2 linked regions of the Stappia indica genome follow. The protein of the gene in region 1 interacts with the protein of each later gene in a pairwise test. Links are inferred from orthologs where the notes say so. Each region holds a gene or a part of one and is shown on either strand. Other genes may lie near its edges.

Region 1 (15,757 bases):
CAACGAGTATCTCGGCCCGATCTTCGAGGAGCAGAACCCGGGTCACACGGTGCGCGCCGTCGGTACCGGACCGGGCGATGCCGGCTCGCAGAAGATCCTGGAGCGCTTCGAGGCCCAGAAGCAGGCTGGCAGCGAGACCTGGGACACGGACGTTGCCGTCGTTCACGAGAAGTTCGCCGGCCCGATGGTGTCCGGCGGCTATCTCGAGGCCTATCGCGACACCATCTCCACCGGCAAGCTGGTGACGCGGTCGAATGCCGACATGGCGCTCGGCTCGAACGTCAAGGGCTACGTCATGCCGATGTTCAACAGCCAGACCGCGCTCGCCTACAACCCGGCCCTGCTGCCGAACCCGCCGAAGAGCTACGAGGAGCTCGCCGCCTGGGTGAAGGAGAACCCGAAGCAGTTCGGCTACAACGGCATCAAGGGCGGCGCCTCGGGCGTGAGCTTCGTCATGGGCTGGGTCTACGCCTTCGGCGAGGGCGACGCCGGCAAGCTGATGAACGGCCCCTTCGAGGAGGCCGAGACCACCAAGTGGGACGCCGCCTTCGATGGCCTGAAGGAGTTCACCCAGAACGCCACCCTGACCCCGGGCAATGCCGGCACGCTCGACCTGCTGTCGCGCGGCGAGATCGCCATCGGGCCGGTCTGGGTCGACATGTTCTACTCCTGGCAGGCCAACGGCCAGCTGCCGCCGGAATTCAAGCTGGTGCTGCCGGCGCCCGGCATGCCCGGCCAGCCGATGCACTACGTGATCCCGGCCAAGGCTCCGAACAAGGAGCTGGCGGAGAAGTTCGTCGAGCTCGCCACCAGCCCGAAGGTGCAGGCGGAAGGCATCGTCAAGCGCTTCAACTGGTATCCGGGCATCGATGCGCAGCACGTCCAGGCCGAGCTCGATGCCGAGACCTGGAACAAGCTGTTCACGGACGTGTCTCCGGAAGACCTCGCCAGCTACGGCAAGCCCTTCCCGATCGCGCCCTACAACAACGCGATCCTGGAAGCCTACGAGGCCAAGGCCGCGAACTGACCCTCACCGCAAAGGCCGCCCGGTTTCCCCGGGCGGCCGCCACCGGATCGACGCCACCATGCCAAGACGCCTGCTCGGACTGCTTCTCGTCCTGCCCGCCCTGACGGTGATCCTGTTCCTGTTCGTACTGCCGCTCGCCCTTTCGGTGGTCGGCGCCTTCGAGACCGAGGCAGGCTACGGGCTGGACAACTTCACGAAGTCCTTTGCCCTCTATAGCTCCGACATCCTCTTCACCGTGGTGATCGTCAGCCTGTCGACCTGCCTGATCGGGCTCTTCTCGATCGCCATCGGCGGCTATCTGACGCTGGGCGAAAACCCGCGCGCCGTGGCGATCCTGCGCTGGCTGTACCGGTGGCCGCTGTTCATTCCCTTCATCGTCGTCGGTCAGGTGCTGCGCACCTTCCTCGCCAAGAACGGCTTGATGAACAACATTCTCGTCGGTGCCGGCCTCATCACCCCGCTGCAGGCGGTGAGCTTTCTCGACTGGCGCGGCATCGTCATCGCCTTCGTGTGGAAGCAGACGCCCTTCGTGACGCTGCTGCTCGCCGGCGCCATGGCCTCGGTCGACCGCGGCACCATCGAGGCGGCCCGCAATCTCGGCGCATCGCGGCTCCGCATCCTGATCGAGATCCTTGTGCCGCAGGTCGCCACCACGCTGATGGTCGGGCTGGTCCTGTCCTTCGTCACGATGATGTCGGTGCTCTCGGTGCCGCTGATGATCAACGCCCAGTCGCCGACCATGCTGACCGCCGACATCGCCTTCCGCATCAATGCCTATGGCGACTATGGCGTCGCTAATGCGCTCGGCCTGATCTCGCTCGCCGCGACCGCCTGCGTCGCGTGGTTCTATCTGCGCCAGAGCATGAGGGAACGCGGATGAGCGCCTCGTCGCCCCCCTTCGCGCGCAAGGCCGAGCCTGCGCGCATCCGCCTGGACCTTTGGTGGGTGCCGCGCGCCATCGTGCTCGGCCTCATCGCCTTCATCATCTTCGGTCCGTTGACCAACCTCGTCCTGTGGACCGTCGCCGAGCGCTGGTATTTTCCCCATGCGCTGCCGCTCGAATACGGCTTCAGCTACTGGGAGCGGGTGTTCTCGCCGCGCGGCAACGCGATGGAATCGCTTGCCAACAGCGTCCTGGTGGCGAGCCTGACGGTGGTTCTGGCCATCGCGCTGGCAGTGCCTGCCGGCTATGCGCTGGCGCGCCTGCGCCTGCCGTTCCGGGCGCTGATCCTGCTGGCCTTCCTGATCCCGCAGGCCTTCCCGAACCTGCCGGTCTACGTCAACATCGCCCGGCTCTTCTACCAGATCGGCCTCAACGGCACGGTCATCGGCGTCGTCCTGGTACATGTCACCCACGGGCTGGTCTATGCGGTCTGGATCGCCACTGCGGCCTTCTCCGCCGTCGACAGCGAGCTGGAACAGGCGGCCCGCTCGCTCGGGGCCGGCGCCTTCCGCGCGTTCCGGGACGTGACGCTGCCGCTTGCCGCCCCGGGGCTGCTGGCGAGCGCGATCTTCGTGTTCCTGGAATCCCTCGACGAGTTCACCGGCAGCTATTTCGTCGGCGCCCCCGATGTGAATCTGCTGCCGCTTCTGCTTTATACCGCAGGGGCAGGCGGAAACTATCAGGTGGCATCGATCACGGCACTGTTGCTCCTGATCCCGTCCATTGCTTTCATGCTCGTCGTCGAGCGATTCCTCAGATCCGACGTGCTGTCGAAGGTTGGCCATTGAAACGGGACCAGGGCGACAAGACCCCCGCACGGCGCTTCATCAGCGCGCAGCAGGTGGCACAAAAGGCCGGCGTATCGCGCTCGGCGGTCTCGCGCGCGTTCACGCCCGGCGCCAGCATCGCACCGGAGACCCGCGAGAAGGTCATGCAGGCGGCGGCCGAGCTCGGCTATCAGGTCAATGACCTGGCGCGCGGGCTGCTCGCCAATCGCAGCCGCCTCGTCGGGCTGATCGTCACCCGGCCCGAAGTGGGATTTCGCGCCCATCTCGTCTCCGCCCTGACACGGGCGCTGATCCTGCGTGGCAGCGTGCCTCTGATCATCAACACCGGCAGCCTCGAGCAGGAGCTTCAGGCGGCGCAGAACGCCCTGTTCGGATATCGGGCCGCTGCAACGATCATCCTGTCCGGCTCGCCCCCGGCCTCCTTCGTGGAGCTGGCCCGGCGCAACGGCCAGCCGCTGATCATGATCGGGCGCTCCGAGCCCGACTGCGATCACGTGCGCATCGACAATACCGGCGCGGCCCGAGCGGCCGCACGGCTCTTCGTCGAACGCGGCTTCACACGCCTTGCGGTGGCCGGTGTCTCCTCGGCGACGCCCAGCCTTGTCGAACGCGAGAAAGCCTTTGCGGACGAGGCCCAACGCCTTGGAGCCCATGTTGCCCGCGCTCACGGCGAGGAAGCGAACTATGCGGGCGGCCAGCAAGCCGCCGACGCGCTGTTTTCTCCCGATGCGACGCCCCGAAGACCCGAGGCGGTCTTCTGCGTCAACGATCTGGTCGCCATCGGCCTCATGGACCGGGCACGCAGCCGCTTCAGCCTCGACATTCCGCGCGATCTCGCCGTCATCGGCTTCGACGACATTCCCGAGGCCTCCTGGGACTCCTACCGGCTCAGCACCTTCCGGCAGGACCCAGAAAAGATGGCAGAAGGTGCCGTCGCCCATCTGGAGCGACGGTTGACCGACCTGGATGCGCCGCCCTCGACCCTGAGGCTGGAAGCCACTTTCGTGGAACGCGCGACGACGCCCGGACGTTGACCGCTCAGCCTGCCTCAGCGGCTGGCCAGGTCTGCCGCCGAAGGCAGAAAGATGCTACCTGCGGGGGACACGCCTCGGCGGAGCATGTTTCACCACACGGAGGACGACATCATGAGCGCTGACAACCGGCGAGCGGTAATCCGCCAGTTCACCTGCCTCGACGACAATTTCGGCGTCCTTGTCCATGTGCCGGAAAGCGCCAGCGGACCGGGCGGCACCATCGCCATCGACGTGCCTCACCCCGATCCCTACAAGGAGGTGCTGAGGGAGACCGGCTGGACGCTGACGGACATTCTCGTCACTCACCACCACTGGGACCATGTCCAGGGGCTGGAGAAGCTCAAGGCCGACACAGGCGCCCGCGTCACCGGCCCCGCCCTGTCGCGCGACAAGATCGCCGGGCTCGACGCCTTTGTGGAAGACGGCGACGAGATCACGGTCGCGGGGATCGCCTTCAAGGCGATCGGCACGCCCGGCCATACGCTCGACCAGATCTCGTGGTGGGCGCCGGAACTCTCCTTCGCCCATACCGGCGACACGTTGTTCTCGCTTGGCTGCGGCCGCATCTTCGAGGGCGATCCGGCGATGATGTGGGCTTCGCTGGAAAAGCTCGCCCACCTGCTGCCGCCGCAAACCTCCATCCATTGCGGCCACGAATACACTCTGTCCAACGCCCGCTTCGCGCTGACTGTCGATCCCGACAACGCCGCCCTGAAGGCGCGGGTTGCCGAGGTGGAGAGCCTGCGGCAGAAGGGCCTGCCGACGCTGCCGACGACGATGGCGGCGGAACTGGCGACAAATCCGTTCCTGCGCCCCGGCGACCCTGCGATCCGCAAGCACCTGGGCCTCGAAGGGGCAAGCGATGCGGCGGTCTTTGCCGAGATCCGGCGTCGCAAGGACACGTTCTGACCGCTTGCTGGAGCCGACCGCCATGTTCGACCCTGACATGACCGCCGCCGAGATCATCTCGATGCTCGGCCTCACGCCGCACCCCGAAGGCGGGCACTACCGGGAGACGTTCCGCGACAGCGAGACGGATGCCGCGGGCCGTGCCCGCTCGACCGCCATCTACTATCTGCTGGAGGCGGGCGAGCTCTCGGCCTGGCACCGGGTGGATGCGGTCGAGATCTGGCACTGGCACGCCGGCGGGCCGCTCGCCCTGACCATCTCGGAGAACGGACACGACGCCCGCGCCCTGCATCTGGGAAACGACCTTGCCGCCGGCCAGCACCCGCAAGGCATCGTACCGGCAGGAGCGTGGCAGACGGCCGAAAGCCTCGGCCGCTGGACGCTGGTCGGTTGCACCGTGGCGCCCGGCTTCGAGTTTGCCGGCTTCGAGATGGCGCCTCCCGGCTGGCGGCCCGTTCCACGCGGCTGAATTTCGGCGCGGAACCGCAGCGCTTCGGGGTTTCCCGGCTTGCGCTCCGGCACCCAAAGGCTACAGTGCGCGCGAATTTCACCAGCGGCGACCTGCCGGCCCGTGCCGGCGCACGGATCGCCGCAACCCGCCTCAACCTGCCCAGGACTGGAACTACGGACCCCATGGCACACAAAGACATCAAGAAGGTGGTGCTCGCCTATTCCGGCGGCCTCGATACCTCGATCATCCTGAAGTGGCTGCAGACCGAATACGGCTGCGAGGTGGTGACCTTCACCGCCGATCTCGGTCAGGGCGAAGAGCTGGAGCCGGCGCGCAAGAAGGCCGAGCTGCTCGGCATCAAGGAAATCCACATCGACGATCTGCGCGAGGAATTCATCCGCGACTTCGTCTTCCCGATGTTCCGTGCCAATGCGGTCTACGAGGGCGTCTACCTGCTCGGCACCTCCATCGCCCGTCCGCTGATCTCCAAGCGGCTGATCGAGATCGCCCACGAGACCGGCGCCGACGCGATCGCCCACGGCGCCACCGGCAAGGGCAACGACCAGGTTCGCTTCGAGCTGTCGGCCTACGCGCTCGACCCGGACATCAAGGTCATCGCTCCCTGGCGCGACTGGACCTTCAAGTCCCGTACCGACCTCATCGAATTCGCCGAGCAGCACCAGATCCCGGTGCCGAAGGACAAGCGCGGCGAGGCGCCGTTCTCTGTCGACGCCAACATGCTGCACTCCTCGTCCGAGGGTAAGGTCCTCGAGGATCCGTGGGAGGAGCCGCCGGCATATGTCTACCAGCGCACCGTCGACCCGATGGAGGCGCCGGATGTCCCGACCGAGATCACCATCGGCTTCGAGAAGGGCGACGCCGTGTCGCTCAACGGCGAGAAGCTGTCGCCGGCAACCCTGTTCGCCAAGCTGAACGAGTATGGCCGGGAGAACGGCATCGGCCGCCTCGACCTCGTCGAGAACCGCTTCGTCGGCATGAAGTCGCGCGGCGTTTACGAGACGCCGGGCGGCACGATCCTGCTCACCGCCCACCGGGCGATCGAGTCGATCACTCTCGACCGCGGCGCCAGCCACCTGAAGGACGAGCTGATGCCGCGCTATGCGGAGCTCATCTACAACGGCTTCTGGTTCTCGCCGGAGCGCGAGATGCTGCAGGCCGCCATCGACAAGAGCCAGGAAAAGGTCGCCGGCGAGGTCCGCCTCAAGCTCTACAAGGGCAACGTCATCGTCGTCGGCCGCCAGTCGCCCTACTCGCTCTACTCCGAGGAGCTGGTGACGTTCGAGGACGATCGCGGCGCCTACGACCAGAAGGACGCGGCCGGCTTCATCCGCCTGAACGCCCTGCGCCTGCGCACCCTGGCCAAGCGCGACCGGCTGAAGTGACATCGCACCCGGCGCGGGATGCAGTCTGGCTCGCCGATCTCGGCGACCGGCTCGCTCGCGCCGGGTTTCGCCTGCTCGGCCGGTTCGAACCCGCCCCGGACGACGGGATGCCCGACGCAAGAGCAGGCCATGCTGCCCGTGCCGTGTTCGTTGTCGGCAGCCTTTCCAACGCCCTCTTCGAAATCTTCGCACGCAGTCCTGAAGCGGCCGACGGCCTGCCGGATCCGCTGGATCGCTTCACCCGCCGGGTCCTGACCCGGCTGGCCGAGAGCGAGGGCCTCGGCATCGTCTTTCCCTTCGAAGGCCCTCCCTACCACCCCTTCCAGCGCTGGACACTGAGGGCCGGCAGCTTCTCGCGCTCGCCGATGGGCGTGCTGGCGCATCGCACATTCGGCCCCTGGGCAGGCCTGCGTGCAGCCCTCCTGTCGCCGGAGCCGCTGGCTGTGCCCGCAGCGTCACCCGCGGACGGCCCCTGCCCGACCTGCTCCGACATGCCGTGCATGTCCGCCTGCCCGGCCGGCGCCCTGTCGCAGGCCGGCTATGACGTGCCGCGCTGTCTGGCCTATTTGCGGGCGAACCCTACCGCGCCCTGCCATGCCGGCTGCCTCGCACGGCATGCCTGCCCCTTCGGCCGCGCGCATGCGCAGTCGGCGCAAGCCGGCAGCTTCCACATGCGCAGCTTTCTCAGCTGAACTGGCGCGATCCGGGCGGCTGGGACCTCAGCGGTCGCGGACAGCAACGAACCGGGCAAGCCCCGCAAGCGGCGCCGCGCGAGCGCCATACGGGGCAAGCAGCGTCTCCGCCTCGCCGACCAGACGGGAAAGCTCCGCGCGCGTCCACTCGGCGCCCTTGAGCGCAACCAGCGTCGCCTTGCCGGCGGCCGCATCCTTGCCGGCCGCCTTGCCGAGCGCGGCCGCATCGCCCTCGACGTCGAGCAGGTCGTCGGCCAGCTGGAACGCAAGGCCGATCACCTCACCGAACCGGGTAAGCCGCTCGATATCCTCATCAGATGCCCCGGCAAGCCGGGCGCCGGTGCGCGCCGCATAGCGGATCAAGGCGCCGGTCTTCATCGACTGCAGCAGGCGGATCTCCGCCTCGCCGAGCGTGCTGTGTTCGGCTGCAAGATCGAGCATCTGCCCGCCCGCCATGCCGCCGACACCGGCGGCGCGCGCCAGGTCGCGCGACGCCGACAGCCGGACGTCGGCGTCCACATGCACCCGCGGATCGGCGACGAGATCGAAGGCCAGCGTCAGCAGCGCGTCGCCGGCAAGGATCGCCGTCGCCTCGTCGAAGGCGCGGTGAACCGTCGGCCGGCCGCGGCGCATGTCGTCGTCGTCCATCGCCGGAAGATCGTCATGGACGAGCGAATAACAGTGGATGCATTCGAGAGCGGCGGCCGCGACGAGCACGCCCTCGTCGTCGCGGCCGAACAGCCGCGCCGCCGCGATCATCAAGCCCGGGCGCAGCCGCTTGCCGCCCCCGAGCGCCGCATAGCGCATTGCTTCGACAAGCCGGTCGGGGCGCGCCGGCTCCTCTTCGCACGGCTGCAAGGCAAGCAGGGTCTCGAGCATTGCCTCGAACCGCCCTGCATCGGCGGCAAGCTGGTCGGCGGCATCGGCAGTCACGGGAACGGCTCCGGAAAACCTTGAGGAACGGGGGCCGGCCTCGATCCGCCGGCGCCTCGCCTCAGTGTCGAAAAACCCGGCGAAGGTCAACCACCTCCAGGAAGGTTCGGTGGCGGCAGGCGACCATCTGTTGTCTGAGACATTGCCAACCTGTATTCCCTCGCCACAGTGTGGCACCGTGCGCGAGGGGATCGGCACGGCGGACGGCGGGGGCGAATGAGCGAAGGCGAAGTCAGGAGCGAGACGCGACGGCCGCGCCGCAGGCGCTTGCGACGGATCGTGCTGCGTACGCTTCTCGCCATTGTGCTGCTGCCGCCCGTCCTGACCCTGCTCTGGGCCGTGGTGCCGCCCATAAGCACGCTGATGCTCGCCCGCTATGTCCAGGGGCTCTGGGTCGACCGCGACTATGTGTCCCTCGACGCAATCTCCCCGCATCTCGTGCGGTCCGTCGTCGCCTCGGAGGATGCCCGCTTCTGCCAGCATGGCGGCGTCGACTGGGAGGCGCTGGAGAGCCAGATCGCCGCGCTGAACGACGGCGACGACGTGCGCGGCGCCTCGACCATCACCATGCAGGTCGCCAAGAACCTGTTCCTGTGGAACGACCGCAGCTATGTCCGCAAGGCCGTGGAACTGCCGCTGGCGCTGATGATCGACGCCATGCTGACCAAGCGGCGGATCCTGGAAATCTACCTCAACATCGCGGAATGGGGCGAGGGCGTCTTCGGAGCGGAGGCAGCGGCGCAGGCCTGGTTCGGCAAGCCCGCGAAGGACCTCGATCGTACGGAAGCCGCGCGCCTGGCCACCGCGCTTCCCAACCCGATCGCCCGCAATCCGGCCCGGCCGCGCCCCGGCCACGACCGGCTGGCGCGGATCAATCGCGGCCGGGCCGCGGCGATCGAGCCGCATCTGGACTGCATCCCCGGTTTCGGCCCCTGATCGCGACGTAAAGAATCGCCCGGACACGACAAATTTTCTGACTTTCGGGCTGGCAAAGCGGCAAAAGGTCCGGTATAAGCCCGCCATTCCTGCACACCGTGTAGACCCACGCCCCGGGCTGACCCGGTCCGGGTTTTGCGGGATATTGCACGACGGAGAGTACGACAATGGCCGTTCCGAAGAGAAAAACCACGCGCATGAAGCGCGGCGCGCGTCGCTCCGCGGACGCCCTGAAGCAGCCGACCTATGTCGAGGACAAGGATTCGGGCGAACTTCGCCGCCCGCATCACGTCGACCTGAAGACGGGCATGTACCGGGGCCGCCAGATCCTGGCGGTGAAGGAAGACGTCTGATCGGAGCTTCCGGCAGGCGCGGCGTCCGTCGTCGCGTCGTATCGGTAAGACCTTCGCCCCGGCCAGCCGGCCGGGGTTTGCGCGTTTTAGAAAGGGATCGAAGCCCGTGCTTCGATCCCTTTTTTGCGTTGCGCCTGCCGTCGGGTCCCGCACCCGTAACGTGGAAACCCTGTTCAGGGTTGTTCCAGGACCCTTGCGAGGCAACCTTGCAGGAGAAACGCAACTCCGGCTACCAAGGCAGCTATACGCGCAGGGGCGGTGCGCGAGGGCACGATCAGCGCAGTTTGCCGGGGTCGCATGAACGACGACAACAGCGGGACGTCTAAGGTCCGGAAACGACGGGTCATCTACATACCAGGCTACGACCTGCGCCGGCCCGAGACAGTCTTCAGCCAACTCACGGAAGAATTGGCCCGATTCCTGAGACTCCGGTCGGTGTCGGGGTCGTTCTCCGGTTTGAGGCCAGGCGCCGGATCCGGCGGATCTTCTGTCGACTGGACCGGTGAAATCACCTGGCCGGAAGGCGTGGTGACGACGCGATTCTCCCTGCTGGGTTGGCGGGATCTGAGCAAGCGCGACTTTCGACGCCCCCTCTGGGCGGTCATTGCGGGGGCTGTGCGCACATTTGTCCTGTTCGCGATGGCCGGCGGCTACAGGGAGCGCCTGCGTGCCAACTGGATGAACGGCCTTTTCTTTCTCTACCCGATGCTTGCGCTTCTGATGTTTCTGGTCGCCTCGATCGTGCCGGCGCTGCTTTTTCCCTTCATTCTTCCCGGGACCGGTCCTGTCCATGCGGCCTTGAGCGTTGCGGCAGGCCTGGCCTGGATGATCTCGCTTTACCAGGTGACGCGTCTCGTGGAACGCTGGACCTATCTCTGGTACCTGATCCAGGACTGGTATTCCATCGGACGTCTGGCGCGCAATGAAGACCCGCAGATGACGGCGCGCATCGCCGAGTTCGCCGAACGGATCATCGGGATGGCCACCGAATGCGAGCCGGACGAGGAGTTTGTCCTTGTTGCCCACAGTTCCGGAACCTTTGTTCTGCTCTACACGCTGCGGGAGGTGCTGAAGCGCGTGCCGGATTTCGGCGCGGCGCAGGGCCAGGTCACCGTTCTGACGATGGGGTCGGCATTCGGCTATGTCGGCGGCTTCGGCGCGCAGAGAGGCTTCGGCGCCGCTGTCGCGAGCCTTGCCCAGGCACGGCATCTCGACTGGACCGATGTCTATGCCCCCCACGATATCCTTTGCTGCGGAAAGACCACGCCGGTGGCGACCTATGCGCCTTGGCTGGCGCGACACGTCCAGGAGCCGAGACGTTTCAGCGTGAGGGTGCCGGACCGGATGACCGCCGGGCTCTATCGCCATCTTCGGTTCCGCTTCTTCAAGCTGCATTTCTGCTATTTCCTCGCCTCCGAGCGAGCGGACCTCTTTGACTTCTACCGGCTTACTCTCGGGCCGTTGCCCGCGGCCCGGCAACTCGGCCGCTGGGAAAAATCGCTCCCCTGAGAACAGGGCCCCGCGCTGGCAGGCTTTCACGGCGGAACGCCGACTTCGTCTGTGGCCGCAGGCACATAAAAAAGGGCTTCCGGCATGCCGGAAGCCCCGAAGCTCGCACCGATGCGGCCTTGGTTGTCTCGCGCCAGCGTCAGCCGTTGGCGTAGTACTGGCCACCGTTGATGGTCAGCACGGCGCCGGTCATGAACGCGGCTTCCTTCGAGGCGAGATAGGCAACCGCAGCCGCGATCTCCTCCGCCTGGCCGAGCCGGCCGACCGGAATGCCCGCGATGATCCCCTCCAGAACCTTTTCCGGCACCGCCGCCACCATGTCGGTGTCGATATAGCCCGGGCAAATGGCGTTGACCGTGATGCCCTTGCGGGCGTTTTCGGACGCCAGCGCCTTGGTGAAACCGATCACGCCGGCCTTGGCGGCCGAGTAGTTGGTCTGGCCGAGCTGGCCCTTCTGTCCGTTTATGGACGAAATGTTGATGATGCGGCCGTGGCCGCGCTCGCGCATGCCGTCGATGACCGGGCGTGTCATGGTGAACATGGAATCGAGATTGGTGCGGATCACCGCCGACCACTGCTCGAAGTCCATCTTGTGGAACCAGCCGTCACGGGTGATGCCGGCATTGTTGACGAGCACCTCCACGGCACCGAGGTCGGAAACCACCTGCCCCACACCCTGGTTGCAGGCCTCGGGATCGGCCACATCCCACTGGTAGACGTGGATGCCCGTCTCCGCCTTGAACGCCTCGGCCTTCTCGGTGTTGCCGGCATAGGTCGCCGCCACCGTGTAGCCTGCGGCCTTCAGGCCCTTGGAGATGGCGGCGCCGATGCCACGCGTACCACCCGTCACGATTGCCACATTGCTCATGCATTTCCTCCCGTTCAACTCGCGCTGCCGTGCCAGCCGCCGCCGACTGGCCCGGTCGCAGGCGAAGAGCCGATCCGGCTCCAGCCCGCAGTCCAGCCGATGGCGGCCGCCTGTGCCTTGACCGGCATCAAGCGCCCGCCATCAAATGATGGTCAGCGCTCCACGCAGAGCGCCACACCCATGCCGCCGCCGATGCACAGCGTCGCCAGGCCCTTCTTGGCGTCGCGGCGCGCCATCTCGTGCAGCAGCGTGACGAGCACGCGCGCGCCCGAGGCGCCGATCGGGTGACCGATGGCGATCGCGCCACCGTTGACGTTCACGATGTCCGGGTTCCAGCCCATGTCCTTGTTCACCGCACAGGCCTGGGCGGCAAAGGCCTCGTTGGCCTCCACGAGATCGAGGTCCTCGACCTTCCAGCCGGCCTTGGCCAGCGCCTTGCGCGAGGCCGGGATCGGGCCGGAGCCCATGATCGTCGGATCGACACCGGCGGTTGCCCAGGAGGCCACACGGGCAAGCGGCGTCAGGCCGCGGCGTGCAGCCTCTGCCGCACTCATCACAACCAGAGCAGCAGCGCCGTCGTTGATGCCCGACGCATTGCCCGCCGTTACCGAACCTTCCTTGGCAAAGGCCGGGCGCAGCTTGGTCATGCTGTCGAGGCTCGCGCCGTGGCGGATATACTCGTCGTCCTCGACGATCCGGTCGCCCTTGCGCTCCTTGATCGTCACCGGCGTGATCTCGTCCTTGAAGCGGCCGGCCTTCTGCGCGGCTTCCGCCTTGTTCTGCGAGGCGACCGCAAACTCGTCCTGCTGCTCGCGGGAGATCTGCCACTTCTGTGCGACGTTCTCGGCCGTCTGGCCCATGTGGTAGCCGTTGAAGGCGTCCCACAGACCATCCTTGATCATCGTGTCGATCATCTTGTAGTCGCCCATCTTGTAGCCGGCGCGCATATGGGCGCAATGCGGCGACAGGGACATGTTCTCCTGGCCGCCGGCAACGATGATGGACGCATCGCCCGCCGCGATCTGCTGCATGGCGATGGCGACGGTACGCAGGCCCGAACCGCAGACCTGGTTCAGCACCCAGGCCGTCGCGCTGTCGGGGATACCGGCCAGGATGGCGGCCTGGCGTGCCGGGTTCTGGCCCTGGCCCGCCGTCAGCACCTGGCCGAACACGACCTCGTCGACATCGGCGGCGGCAACCGAGGCGCGCTCGAGCGCCGAGCGGATCGCTACAGCCCCGAGCTCATGGGCGGGCGTGTTTGCGAAAGCGCCGTTGAAGGATCCGACAGCGGTGCGCGTTGCGCTGACGATGACGACGTCGTTGGATGCGCTCATTTCATGATCTCCCGAAAAACCGGACCTCCCGTGGCGCGAGCAATCCCCCTGGTTGTTGTTCGGCTGCCTGCGCGTTTCTCGCAAACTAGAGACGCCCGCCCGCCAAGTGTCAACCGCAACACCCCGTAGCCATCGGCGATTTTCCCGCTCGCCGGGTCATCCTTTCGGTGCAGTCCGGGTGCTGCCTGACAAGTTTGACAAAACGGTGGTGCGCCCGCCTACGATTGGCTTATCGTGCGACAGGAAAAAGTCGCGGAGGGTGCAGGTTGATCTGCCGGCCGCGGCCCAGGGAGGAATGCCGCAACGGCTTGCGGGCCGGGGCGCGAAGCCGGGATCCGAAAATCGACATGGCTACAAAAAGCAACGAGCCGACCATCATCAAGAAATACGCAAACCGGCGTCTCTACAACACCGGGACCAGCACATACGTAACGCTGGAAGACCTCGCCCTGATGGTGAAGGACGAGGAAGATTTCGTGGTCTTCGACGCGAAGACGGGCGACGAGATCACTCGCTCCGTGCTCACCCAGATCATCTTCGAGCAGGAGAACAAGGGACAGAACCTGCTGCCGATCACATTCCTGCGTCAGCTGATCCGCTTCTATGGCGACAGCATGCAGAACGTGGTGCCGTCCTATCTCGACTTCTCGATATCCTCGCTCACCAGGGAGCAGGACAAGCTGCGCGAGCAGATGGCCAGCGCCTTCGGCTCTACAGCCTTCGACGCGATCGAGGACCAGGTGAAGCGCAACGCGGAGATCTTCGATCGCGCCATGCGCATGTTCCTGCCCTTCGGCACCGGCAAGGAGGGGGAAGCCCAGGCACGGGCGGCAGACCCTGCGAGAGGTACCGAACCTGCGAGCGCCGACGATCTCGACGCGCTGAAAAAGCAGCTCGCCGACATGCAGAAGAAGATCGACGCCATCGCCGGCGGCGGCCGCGAGTAGTTCGCAGCCGGCCGCCGGATTCCGGCGTCAGCCGCGGTCGGCGCCGAAGCCGGCCGCTTCGATGCCCGCCACGGCGCAGGCCTCGTCATTGTCCGAAGTGTCGCCGCTGATGCCGACGGCACCGAGGATCTCGCCGCCTTCGCCAGCGCGAATCAGCACGCCGCCCGGCACCGGAACGATGGCGCCGCCCGCGACACCATTCAGGGCCTGCACGAAATGCGGCCGCGTCTTCGCATTCTCGTCGAGCCAGCGCGAACCGGCCCCCACCGCAATCGCCCCATAGGCCTTGCCGCTCGCCACCTGCGGCCGCAGGATCGAGGATCCATCCTGGCGCTTCAGCGCGACAAGATGGCCTCCGGCGTCGAGCACGGCGACGGTGAGCGGCTTGAGGCCGAGTTCGGCGCCCTTGGCGAGCGCCGCATCGACAATCTTTTCCGCGCTGGAAAGGGTCAGTTTGCTCATTTTCTATGGTCTCCGTGCCGGCATCCGATAATCTTTGCCAGTCCATGGCTAGCAGCGTCACCGCTTGCCACCAACGGACAAGAACGACAAGCACTCGTTCCCCAGAGACGAAAATCCTCCCGCCGACCGGCGGACCTTCCCGCCTGACGGCCGGCCGATCCTCGAGGTTCGCGAACCGGCGCAAGACCAGAACAAGGATGGACCATGCGCGACTTCCATGCACCGGGACGCTCCTGCGTCCATGCCACCACCGCAATGGCGGCAACCTCGCATCCGCTGGCGAGCGCGGCCGCACTGGAAATGCTGCAGGCCGGAGGCAACGCCGTCGACGCCGCCGTGGCCGCCTCGGCGGTGCTTGCGGTCGTCGAGCCGCAGATGACCGGCATCGGCGGCGACTGTTTCGCCATCGTCGCCCGGCCCGACGGGTCGGTCCACGGGATCAACGGCTCGGGGCCCGCACCGAAGGCGGCAACGCCCGCGCGGCTTGCCGAACTCGGCGTAACGAGCATCGACGCACAGGGCCCCCATTCGGTCACCGTTCCGGGAGCCATTCGCGCCTGGCACGACCTTCTTGCCGCTCACGGCCGCCGCGGCTTCGCAGAAGTGCTCAAGCGCGCGATCTCCTATGCCAGGGACGGCTACCCGGTCGCACCGCGCGTTGCCCATGACTGGGCGCTGGCGGTCCCCAAGCTTGCCGCCGACCAGGGCGCGCGCGACAGCTATCTCTTCGGCGGCGCCGCGCCCAAGGCCGGCGACATCGTCCGTCAGCCGGCCCTGGCACGCACGCTGCAGAAGATTGCCTCGGAAGGCCCCTCCGGCTTCTACGAGGGCGAGGTCGCCCGCGATATCGTCGACACGCTGGCAGCCCGCGGCGGCCTGATGAGCCTCGATGATCTCGCCGGCATGACCACCCTGCCGATGCCGCCGGTGATCCGCTCCTATCGCGGCATCGACGTCGCCGAGCTTCCGCCCAACGGCCAGGGGTTCATCGCGCTTGTCATGCTGGGCCTGCTGGAGCGTTTCGACCTCGCCTCTCTCGATCCGCTGGGTACCACCCGCTTCCATCTCGAACTGGAGGCCGGCCGCCTTGCCTATTCGGTGCGCGACCTGTTCCTCGCCGATCCGGACCACATGCAACACGGGCCGGACGCCTTCCTCGCCTCCGACT
Region 2 (5,468 bases), 1.3 Mb from region 1 along the record:
CTCCATCGCGGTGCGGTGGATCCGGGCGAGGACGAGGTTGCCGCCAATCCGCGCGCGCGCTCCGCGAAGCTGCGCGCCGCCCGCCGTCTCGATGCCCCGGCACGCGAAGTCGACCCCCGCGAACTCGGCGCCCCGTCGGTCGCCGCGCCGGCCGGGGAGGAGTAAGCCCATGAGCCGCTACACCAACATCATCCTCGCCATCGGCGTCCTGGCCGCTGCCGCCGCCGTCTACGACATGAAGCACGACGCGGAACGCTCGGCCGAGCATGTCGCGGCGCTGCAGAGGCAGATCGAGGACGAACGGGCGCAGCTGCAGATGCTGCGCGCCGAATGGAGCCTGCTCAACGACCCGAGCCGCCTGCAGCGGCTGGTCGACCGCTACAACGACCACCTCCAGCTGCAGCCGCTCTCGGTCGAGCAGATCACCCGGATCGAGGATGTGCCGATCAAACCGGTGCAGCTCGAGCCGATCGACAGCAACCTGACGCTCGGCGGCTTCGCCGGCGCGTCGCCGACGGTCCGATAGGGGGCGACAATGGCGGTTACGGATCAGCCCGTTTCCTTCCTGCAGCGCCGCACGGTCGGCGAGCGGCATGTGCCGCGCGGTCCCTCGACGCGCGCCGTGCGGGCGCGGGTGCACATGGCGATGGCGGTGTTCGCGGTGGTCTACATGGCCATCGGCGGCCGGCTGATCATGCTGGGCATGAGCGAGGAGTCCAAGTCCGCCTCCTATATCTCGGCCCAGGACAGCGTCGCCGCCTCGCGCCCCGACCTTTTGGACCGCAACGGCCAGATCCTGGCGACCGACATCAAGACCGCCTCGCTGTTCGCCGAGCCGCGCAAGATCCTCGACGTCGATGAGGCGCTGGAGGGCATTGCCAGCGTGCTGCCGGAGCTGGGCACCGATGCGGTGCGCCGGCGGCTGGCGAGCAATGCCGGCTTCATCTGGCTGAAGCGCGAGCTGACCCCGCGCCAGCGCCAGCAGATCCACGATCTCGGCATTCCGGGCATCGGGTTCCTGGAAGAGAACAGCCGCTTCTATCCGGGCGGGCCGACGGCCGGCCATATCGTCGGCTCGGTCAATGTCGACAACCAGGGCATTTCCGGCATGGAGCTGGCGGTCGACCGGGCCTGGCTCGGCGACCTGCGCGAGCTGGGCTTTGCCAGCGACCGCTCGATGGAGCCGGTGCAGCTGTCGGTCGACCTGCGGGTGCAGCATGTGGTGCGCGACGAGTTGGTGAAGGCGCTGGAGCGCTACCGGGCCATCGCCGGCATCGGCGTCGTTCTCGACGCGGAGACCGGCGAGGTCGTCGCCATGTCCTCGCTCCCCGACTTCGATCCCAACGACCGGGCCCAGGCGCTGGAAAAGGACCGCATGAACCGCGCGTCCGGCGGCGTCTACGAGATGGGCTCGGTGTTCAAGGGCTTCACCGTCGCCATGGCGCTGGACAGCGGCAAGGTGACGATGAACGACAGTTTCGACGCCACGCGGCCGATGCGCGTCGGCGGGCGGACGATCAGCGACTTCCACGGCAAGGGACGCATGCTGTCGGTCGCCGAGACCTTCATCTATTCGTCGAATATCGGCACGGCCAAGATGATGCTGTCGGTCGGCGTCGACGAGCAGAAGGCCTTCATGGAGCGGCTCGGCCTGACCTCGCGGCTGCAGACGGACCTGCCGGAAGTGGCAACGCCCCTGCTGCCGCCGCGCTGGAACGAGCTGGCGGCGATCACGATCTCCTTCGGCCACGGCATCTCGGTGACGCCGCTGCAGACGGCGGTGGCGACGGCGGCCCTGATGAATGGCGGCCGCCTGATCCCGCCGACCTTCGTGCCGCGCACCCGCGAGGAGGCGGACAAGCTGGCCAAGCAGGTGGTCAGCCCGCAGACCAGCGAGATGATGCGCTACCTGTTCCGCCTCAACGTGCTGTCGGGCTCCGGCCGGCGCGCGGAAGTGCCGGGCTACATGGTCGGCGGCAAGACCGGAACGGCGGAAAAGATCGAGAACGGCCGCTACGTATCCAACAAGCGCCGCAATTCTTTCCTTTCTGCCTTCCCGATGGACAAGCCGCGCTACGTGGTCCTGGTCGTGCTCGACGAGCCGAAGTCCGAGCGCGAGGGCATCGGCGCGACCGCGGGCCTGAACACCGCGCCGGTCACCTCGGCGATCATCCGACGGGTTGCCCCGATGCTCGGAGTTTTGCCGAAGTTCGGAGACAAGACGGAGACGGTATCGATTTCCTACTGACCGGATCGCCAAGGGGGCGGGGTCGCACCAAAGCTCCCCTTACGGTCCTGACGACGACGCACAACGGATATTGGCGCAGGACATGCTGCTGAAGGACCTCACCGGCGAACAGGTGCTCGCCGCGCCCGAGTTCGAAACCGAAATCGCCGGATTGTCCGCAGACAGCCGAACGGTTTCCAGGGGATTTGTGTTCGCCGCGCTGAAAGGCGCGAAGGCGGACGGCACCCGTTTCATCACGGCCGCACGCGATGCCGGCGCCGGCGCCCTGCTGGTGGGCAGCGACACGCCGCTTGCGGCGCTCGGCCCCGATGAGGGCTGCTGCCCCGTCATCGTCAGCGACGATCCGCGCCGCACGCTGGCGCTGATGGCCGCCCGCTTCTACGAGCGCCAGCCCGAGACGCTGGTTGCGGTGACCGGCACCAGCGGCAAGACCTCCGTCGCCGTCTTCGTCCGCCAGATCTTCGCCCATGCGGGCTTCGAGGCGGCGAGCCTCGGCACCATCGGCACGGTGACCAGCCGCGGCGCCCAGTATGGCAGCCTGACGACGCCGGACCCGGTGTCGCTGCACCAGACGCTGGCGCGGCTCGCCGACGACGGCATCACCCATGCAGCGCTCGAGGCCTCCAGCCACGGGCTCGACCAGCGCCGGCTCGACGGGCTGCGCCTGACGGCTGCGGCCTTCACCAATCTGGGGCGCGATCACCTCGACTACCATGCCGATGTCGAGGACTATCTCGCGGCCAAGATGCGGCTGTTCGATACGCTGCTGGAGGGCGACCAGCCGGTGGTGCTGGAGCCGTCGGCGCCCTATGCCGGGCGCGTCCTGGCACTGGCGCATGAGCTCGGCCGCAGCGTCTTCACCGTCGGCGAGGGTGGCGACGACCTGAAGCTGCTCGACATCCGCCACGACGGGTTCGCGCAGGTCCTGTCGATCGAGACGATCGAGGGCTTCTTCGAGGTGCGCCTGCCGCTGGCCGGGCGGTTCCAGGTGTCGAACGCGCTGGTCGCGGCGGGCCTTGCGATCTGCTGCGGCGTGCCGACCAGCGTGGCGCTGTCGGCGCTGGAAGATCTGCAGGGCGCGCCGGGCCGGCTGGAACTGATCGGCGAGACCGACGACGGGGCGCTGGTCTTCGTCGACTATGCCCACAAGCCCGACGCGCTGGACACGGCGCTGGCGGCGCTGCGCCCCTTCACCAAGGGGCGGCTGATTGTGGTGTTCGGCGCGGGCGGCGACCGCGATCCGGGCAAGCGGCCCTTGATGGGCCAGGCGGCGGCCCGGCAGGCCGACATCGTCATCGTCACCGACGACAATCCGCGCAGCGAAGACCCTGCCGCGATCCGCGCCGAGGTGATGGACGGGGCGCCGGAGGCGCTGGAGATCGGCGACCGGCGCGATGCCATCGAGGCGGCCATCGGCATGCTGCAGCCGGGCGACGTGCTGTGCATCGCCGGCAAGGGGCACGAGCCGGGGCAGATCGTCGGCGACGAGGTGCTGCCCTTCTCCGACCACGAGGTCGCCCGCGAGGCGATTGCGGCCCTGGCCGAAAGCGCGCTGTTCGACGCGGCCGAGGACGGCGGCATCAACCTGGGGCTCGACGGCGCGCGCGATCTCGACGATGCGCTGGAGCAGGCGCTCGCCGAGAGCTTTGACCTGAGCGAGGAGATCGCCGGAGAGACAGCTGAGCAGACGGGCGAGGAGGACGGGCTCCACCTGGAACTGTCCGAGGACGATCTGCTCGACGAACTGTTCGAGGAAGAGGACGACCGGGACGCCGACGAGGCGCAGGACTTCGCGCTTTCCGAGGAGGCTGCGGAAGACGAGCTGCTGGCCGAAGACCTCGCCGAAGAGGATCTGGTCGATGAGGACGAGGTGCTCGAAGAGGGCCCGAGCGAAGAGGAGCCCGCCGAAGACGAGCTGATGGCCGAGATGCCGCAGGCTGAAGATGCGCCTGCGGACGAGGACGATCTGCTGGCCGAGGACGGGTCGGAGAGCAGAGGCTTTCCGGAAATCCGGCTGACCGAGGAAGATCTTCTGGCGGACGAGCTCTTGCCGGCCGATGCGGAAGAGGGCGAGGGCGAGCAGGAGAACGGCGCTGAGCCCTTCGACGCGGAGAGCGAGACCGATGAGCCGGCTTCCGAGACGGAGTTCGTTCTCGAGCTTGACGCCGACGAACTCCTCGAGGGTGCCGACGAGGCCGAAGAGGATCTTTCGGCGGACGAGGCTCCGGTCGACGAGATCGCCCAGGACGAGCCGGGCGCCGAACCGCTAGACGAGCCCGCGACCGAGGACGAGATCTTCGCTGCTGCGGACGAGCCCGAGCTCGAGGCGGACATCGCGCCGGAGCCCGAGGTCGCGCCCAGGCCTGTTGCGGCCAGCGTGCATCCGGCCTTCGTCGCGCCGGCGGTCCCGTCGTTCACGGCGCCCGCTGCCCAGGTCGTGAAGCCGGCGCCGGTCGTCGGCGAGCCGATCGCGGCCGAGCCCGACCGGCCCCTGTGGTATCTGGACGAGATGGTCGAGGCGACGGGCGGCGAGCTGCGCGGTTCCGACATACCCCATGTCACCGGCGTTTCCATCGACAGCCGCAGCATTGCCGCGGGAGAGGCCTTCGTCGCCATCGCCGGAGAGCGGTTCGACGGGCACGACTTCGCGGCCAAGGCCTGCGAGGCCGGGGCCGCGCTCGCCATCGTCGCCCGCGAGCGGGTCGGCGCGCTGCCGCCGCAGGGGCGCTATCTGGTGGTGGAGGACCCGCTGGAGGCGCTGCGCGATCTCGGCCGGGCCTCGCGCGCCCGCAGCCGTGCCCGCATCGTCGCGGTGACCGGCTCGGTCGGCAAGACCAGCACCAAGGACATGCTGAAGCTGGCGCTGTCGCCGTCCGGGCGCACCCATGCGCCGGTCGCCTCCTTCAACAACCACTGGGGTGTGCCGCTGACCCTGGCGCGCATGCCGGCGGACACCGAATACGGTGTCTTCGAGATCGGCATGAACCATCCCGGCGAGATCACGCCGCTGGTGCAGATGGTCCGCCCGCATGTGGCGGCGATCACCACGGTGGAGGCGGTGCATCTGGAGTTCTTCGGCTCGGTCGAGCGTATCGCCCAGGCCAAGGGCGAGATCTTCCTCGGGCTGGAGCCGGGCGGACTGGCGCTGCTCAACCGCGACAACAACCAGTTCGACCTTCTGACCTATCTGGCAAAGGCCGCCGGCGTGCGCCGCATCGCC

What was found.
Region 2: the proteins of mtgA (region 1) and GH266_RS06695 interact in binary tests that used the Escherichia coli proteins (3 or more experiments, as listed by UniProt). The link is inferred for Stappia indica from one-to-one orthologs.

What each region holds. Positions count from the first base shown.
Region 1 is NZ_CP046908.1:2,730,099-2,745,855, forward strand. What follows is about bases 7,532-10,256. They hold mtgA (monofunctional biosynthetic peptidoglycan transglycosylase), read left to right. Parts: upstream 7,532-8,396; coding sequence 8,397-9,116; downstream 9,117-10,256. Other genes in these bases: GH266_RS12890 (polyprenyl synthetase family protein), read right to left, coding at 7,532-8,126; rpmF (50S ribosomal protein L32), read left to right, coding at 9,284-9,469; GH266_RS12905 (hypothetical protein), read left to right, coding at 9,767-10,256. Outside these bases: GH266_RS12850 (ABC transporter substrate-binding protein), read left to right, coding at 1-1,027; GH266_RS12855 (ABC transporter permease), read left to right, coding at 1,086-1,907; GH266_RS12860 (ABC transporter permease), read left to right, coding at 1,904-2,758; GH266_RS12865 (LacI family DNA-binding transcriptional regulator), read left to right, coding at 2,755-3,792; gloB (hydroxyacylglutathione hydrolase), read left to right, coding at 3,904-4,701; GH266_RS12875 (cupin domain-containing protein), read left to right, coding at 4,739-5,170; GH266_RS12880 (argininosuccinate synthase), read left to right, coding at 5,335-6,555; GH266_RS12885 (hypothetical protein), read left to right, coding at 6,552-7,247; more of GH266_RS12890, read right to left, coding at 7,275-7,531; more of GH266_RS12905, read left to right, coding at 10,257-10,978; phbB (acetoacetyl-CoA reductase), read right to left, coding at 11,118-11,846; GH266_RS12915 (acetyl-CoA C-acetyltransferase), read right to left, coding at 11,999-13,180; polyhydroxyalkanoate synthesis repressor PhaR, read left to right, coding at 13,528-14,127; GH266_RS12925 (GlcG/HbpS family heme-binding protein), read right to left, coding at 14,155-14,589; ggt (gamma-glutamyltransferase), read left to right, coding at 14,794-15,757. UniProt on the Escherichia coli protein: Peptidoglycan polymerase that catalyzes glycan chain elongation from lipid-linked precursors. May play a role in peptidoglycan assembly during cell division in collaboration with other cell division proteins.
Region 2 is NZ_CP046908.1:1,406,840-1,412,307, reverse strand. Bases 1-2,891 are described here. They hold GH266_RS06695 (peptidoglycan D,D-transpeptidase FtsI family protein), read left to right. Parts: upstream 1-535; coding sequence 536-2,248; downstream 2,249-2,891. Other genes in these bases: ftsL (cell division protein FtsL), read left to right, coding at 170-526; rsmH (16S rRNA (cytosine(1402)-N(4))-methyltransferase RsmH), read left to right, coding at 1-165. Also shown: GH266_RS23455 (UDP-N-acetylmuramoylalanyl-D-glutamyl-2,6-diaminopimelate--D-alanyl-D-alanine ligase), read left to right, coding at 4,167-5,468. UniProt on the Escherichia coli protein: Essential cell division protein that catalyzes cross-linking of the peptidoglycan cell wall at the division septum. Required for localization of FtsN.